DNA from 2 places in the Kitasatospora nipponensis genome. Region 1 is predicted to be linked to the other one. Evidence: riboswitches for the same ligand, from Rfam matches in the RefSeq annotation. Region 1 holds a riboswitch; the other holds the start of a gene.
The links. A riboswitch is a leader RNA that binds a small molecule or an ion and turns the genes downstream of it on or off. The one in region 1 is predicted to bind cyclic di-AMP.

Region 1 (2,379 bases):
CCCGAAGGCCCGGCTCGCGGTGGCGAGTCGGGCCCTCGGGGTGCCGGCGGAACGTGAGTGCGGGGACTCAGTACGCCGAGTGGGTCTGCCAGAACGCCCACGCCTGGTTCGGACTGCCGTAGGTGGTGTTCATGTAGTTCAGCGCCCAGCGCAGCTGGGTCGCCGGGTTGGTCTTCCAGTCGGCGCCGGCGGAGGCCATCTTGATGCCGGGCAGGGCCTGCGGCAGGCCGTAGGCACCGGAGCTCGGGTTGGTGGCGGTGATGTTCCAGCCGCTCTCGTGGGTGATGATCTGGTCGAACGAGGCGAGCTGGTCGGCCGGCACGATGGTCGCGGCGAGCGCCTGGAGCGCGGCCGGGCTGGTGCCGGTCACGGCGGTGGTCGCGGCGGCCGGGGCGGCGGTGGTCGCGGTGGTGGCCGCCTGGGTACCGGTGGAGGCCGGCGCCTTGGCGGCGGGCTTCGCGGCCGGCTTGGCGGCGGGCGCCTGCTGCGCGGCGGGGGCCGGGGCGCTCTGCTGCGGGGCGGCCTGGGCGGCCTCACCCAGCGTCAGGTGCTGGCCGGGGAAGATCGAGTTCGGGCCCTTGGAGAGCACGGACTTGTTCAGGTCGTAGAGCTTCTGCCAGCCACCCTGCACGTGGTGCGAGCTGGCGATCTTGGCCAGCCAGTCGCCGCTGACCACGGTGTAGCCGGCCGGGGCGGCCTGCGCCGGGGCGGCCGCGGCGGCGGGCGCGGCCGCGGCGGGCGCGGCGACGGGGGCCGCCTGCACTGCCTGGGCCGGGGCCGCGTGCTGCTGGGTCACGTGCTGCTGGGCCGCGTGGCCGTGCGCCGTGTGGCCCTGCGGGGTGTGGTGCTGGACGGGGGCGGCGCTGGCGCCACCAGCGGCGATCACCGGCAGGCCGGCGCCCACGCCCGCCACCACGGCGATGGCGACGGCGCGCTTGATGGAACTGCGGCTGGGCATGCTGAGACGACCGTTGACGGACATCATTAAAGAGCGTTCCTCTCCCACGCCTGCGAGGTGAGCTGTCGGATTCGGGCTGGAGTTGCCCGGCCGCGCTGAGCGCGGCTTCACCCCTAGCCCCGCCCGGATCAACTCCGGGTGAGGCGACTTACCTTGGGTCCCCCGCCCCTGCCGTGGTGCTTGTCTGCACGTGCCCGCCCGATCCGGCGGCAGGATTCGGCGTTCCGGAGAGCGGGGTTCGTGTGAGGACGAACGACATGCACCGTAGACAGGTCGAAGGTCCCTTCACAAGGCAATGTGAGGTGTCTCATGCCGGCCGGGACGGCCGCCGGTCGACTGCGGGTCGGCTGCGGGTCCGGGGCCGGGCGACCCGCTGAACACCCGCCAGGCGGGCGGTGGGCCCTCGCCGGTCGGCGGCGGGACCGGGTGCCACCGCCCCGCCGCCGACGGTCCGTCGGTCAGTACGCCTGCCAGCCCTGCGGATCCACCCCGCCCGGTGTCGGATCGGCCGGCGCGTACGGCTCGCGGGTCAGCACGAAGCTGCCGATGTCCAGGTGGCTGACCGTGCCGTCGTCGTAGCGCACCACCCGCAGCGGCTCGCCCGCGTAGTAGCCGTCCAGGCCGGTCCACGCGCCGTCCGGCTCGGGGACGAAGCGCGAGGCGCGGGCCGAGCCGCCCACCGCGACGAGCTCCAGCTCGCGAGCGGGCAGCAGGCGCAGGGTCAGTGCGGTGGGTCCCCAGTACCAGGCGCCGGTCAGCGCCAGCAGTTCGGGATCGACCTCGGGAAGCGGACGCCAGGGGTCGGGGAACCGGGGCTCGCGCTCGGCCACGGTCGCGATCAGGTCGGCGGCGATGGCGGTGCAGGGCGGTCCCGCGGTGGTGTTGGTCAACGTGACGGCCGCCACGTCGTCCTGCTCGCTGATCCACAGCCCGGCCCCGAAGCCGGGCATCGAGCCGCTGTGCCCGACCAGCAGCCGGCCGTCCCGGCGCAGCAGCTGCAGGCCCAGCCCGTAGGAGGCGGTCCAGTCGCCCTCGGGGGCGGCGGCGGGTCGGCGCATCTCGGCCACGGTCGCCGGCGCGAGCACCTTCTCGTGGCCGTGCGCCAGGAAGGCGGCCCAGCGGCAGAGGTCGTCGGCGGTCGACCAGAGCTGGCCGGCCGGGGCCATCGCGCCGGTGTCGGTCAGCGGCTCGGGCAGCATGACGTCCGCCCACGGGTGCACCGCGAAGCCGCCGGCGTGCGGGGCGTGCGGGAGCAGGGTGGTCCTGGTCATGCCGAGCGGCTCCAGCACCTCGGTGCGCAGCACCTCGCCCCAGGGTTCGCCGCGCAGCCGCTCCACCAGCGCGCCGAGCAGCGCGTAGCCGGGGTTGGAGTAGTGGAAGCGCTCGCCGGCCGGGTGCCGGAACGGCTGCTCCTCCAGCAG
Region 2 (2,379 bases), on a different contig from region 1:
GGGCTACGACGACATCAATGGACGGCACGAGGCATCTCCTATGCGGAAGCGGTCCTGGGGACAGCGGTCCTTGGGGACGTGGAACGGAGGCGTTACGACCAGCAGCCTAACCGCAAGCATCGGCCCGGCCACGCGGACCTACGCGCTGTCTCACCGTGTGGCCCGGCTACCTACCAGTAGTTCACCTGATTGCTCTGGCGGGGTCACCTGGGTCGGCCGCTCCCCGGGTGGGCCCGGCCGCGACCGGGCCCACCGAGCGGGCGTCAGCCCAGGTGGAGCACCTGGCCGGGCATGATCAGGTCCGGATCCCCGCCCACCGTCGACTCGTTGGACCGGTAGAGCGACTGCCAACCACCGGTCAGGTGCCGGGCCTGGGCGATGGTGGAGAGCGTGTCGCCGGGCTGCACGGTGTAGCCCTGGCCGGCGTCGCTCGCACCGGTGGCGGCCCGCGGCGCGGCCGGGGCCGACGGCGCCGAGGGGGCGGCGGCGGGCGCCGGGGACTGCGCGGGCGCGCCGGCGAACTGGGCGTACACGCTCTGGTGGCTGGTCCAGTACCAGCCACCGTCCGTCTGGTACCAGAAGACCTTGCCGTCGGCGTCCCAGCCGGCCTTCCCCGGGAAGTCCGGGGCGGACGCCTGCGGGGCGGCCTGCGACTGAGCCTGCGTCGGCTGCTGCGGAGCGGCCTGCGGCTTGGTCTGCGGCTTGGTCTGCGCCTGCGACGGCGTCGGGGTCTGCGCCTGCGCGGTGGTGTCGACCACGGCGGTGGCTCCGCCGCGGCCCAGCCCGGCCTTCACCGAGCAGACCGGCCAGGCGCCGGGACCCTGGTCGGCCAGCACCCGCTCGGCCACCGAGATCTGCTGGCCCTTGGTGGCCTGGTTGGCCTGCCCCGCGTACTGGGTGCCGCCGTACGCGGCCCAGGTCGAGGAGGTGAACTGCAGTCCGCCGTAGAAGCCGTTACCGGTGTTGATGCTCCAGTTGCCGGTGCTCTCGCAGTCCGCGACCCGGTCCCAGGTGGAGACCGGGGCGGCGTGCGCGCCGGTGGCGGTGAGCAGCGGCATCGCGAGCCCCGCGCCGGCCACGCCGGCCACGGCGATGACGCGCTCGGTCTGGGTGCGACGACGGTGACGGCCAGTGCCTGCAAACAGCATGAGTGTCCCTCTCCGCACGCCTGCGAGGTGAGCTGTCGGGTTCGGACCGGGAGGCTGGCCCGGCCGCCGGTGCGGAGTCGGATCCGCGGGCGGCTTCACCCCTAGCCGTGGGAGACGGCAGAAAATCCTGGGTCCCCCGCCCCTGCCCAGGGTCGGTCGGTGTCCCGACACGCGGCGGGCAGGACTCGGCGTACCGCGCACGGGGTTCGCAGCTGCGAACTCCAGGGAGGGTAGGCAGATAGCCACATCAATCACAAGCTCATATCGCGTACATCACACGAGAATTACGAACACCGGTCGATCGTCTACCAACTGGCCAGGTATGTCCCGTTTGATGAGCATTCACATCGCCGCCACCTGGGGTGATGCGACACGCCGTCAGCCCCCCATTCGTAGGACCCGTCAGCTGACGGTGGGTGACTCCGGGGTGAAGCTCACCGGGAGTTCCCGCAGGCCACGCATGATCAGTCCGCCCCGCCAGCGCAACTCCTCGGGCTCGGCCGCCAGCTGCAGATCGGGCAGCCGGGTCAGCAGGGTGGCGAGCGCGCGCTGGCCCTCCAGACGGGCCAGCGGGGCGCCGATGCAGTAGTGGATGCCGTGACCGAAACCGAGGTGCGGGTTGTCCTGGCGGGCCAGGTCCAGGGTGTTCTCCTCGGCGAACCGGTCCGGGTCGCGGTCGGCCGCGGCGAGCACCACCAGCACCGGGTCGCCGACCGGGATGTCCGCCGCGCCGATCCGCACCGGCGCGGTGGCGAACCGCCAGGTGGCCAGCTCCACCGGACCGTCGTACCGCAACAGTTCCTCGACCCCGGTGGCCAGCAGGCCCTGCTCGCCGCGGCCCAGCGACTCCTGCAGCAGCGTGCGCTGCCCGGGGTTGCGCAGCAGCGCGTACATGCCGTTGCCGATCAGGTTCACGGTGGTCTCGAAGCCGGCGAAGAGCAGGATGAAGGCCATCGCGGCGGCCTCGTTCTCGGTGAGGTGCTCGCCGTGGTCGCTGGCCCGGATCAGGCCGGAGATCAGGTCGTCGCCCAGGTCCGCCCGCTTGCGGTGGATCAGCTCCAACAGGTAGCCGCGCATCCGCTTGACCGCGCGCGCCACCCCGCCGCGCGGGCCGCCGCCGTGGCGGATCATCATGCCCGCCCAGTCCCGGAAGTCGTCCTGGTCCTCGGACGGCACGCCGAGCAGGTCGCAGATCGCGTAGATCGGCAGCGGGAAGGCGAACTCGTGGATC

Region 2: linked by a shared signal. The riboswitch ahead of ABD323_RS24520 (LysM peptidoglycan-binding domain-containing protein) and the one ahead of ABD323_RS20425 (LysM peptidoglycan-binding domain-containing protein) in region 1 are both predicted to bind cyclic di-AMP.

Annotation. Positions count from the first base shown of each region.
Region 1 covers NZ_BAAALF010000072.1:9,670-12,048, reverse strand. Annotated here, with positions in the region: gene ABD323_RS20425 (LysM peptidoglycan-binding domain-containing protein) at 68-958, opposite strand; cyclic di-AMP (ydaO/yuaA leader) riboswitch at 991-1,114, opposite strand; gene ABD323_RS20420 (serine hydrolase domain-containing protein) at 1,417-2,379, opposite strand, start outside.
Region 2 covers NZ_BAAALF010000099.1:17,771-20,149, forward strand. Annotated here, with positions in the region: gene eno (phosphopyruvate hydratase) at 1-28, opposite strand, end outside; gene ABD323_RS24520 (LysM peptidoglycan-binding domain-containing protein) at 264-1,148, opposite strand; cyclic di-AMP (ydaO/yuaA leader) riboswitch at 1,152-1,316, opposite strand; gene ABD323_RS24525 (cytochrome P450 family protein) at 1,551-2,379, opposite strand, start outside.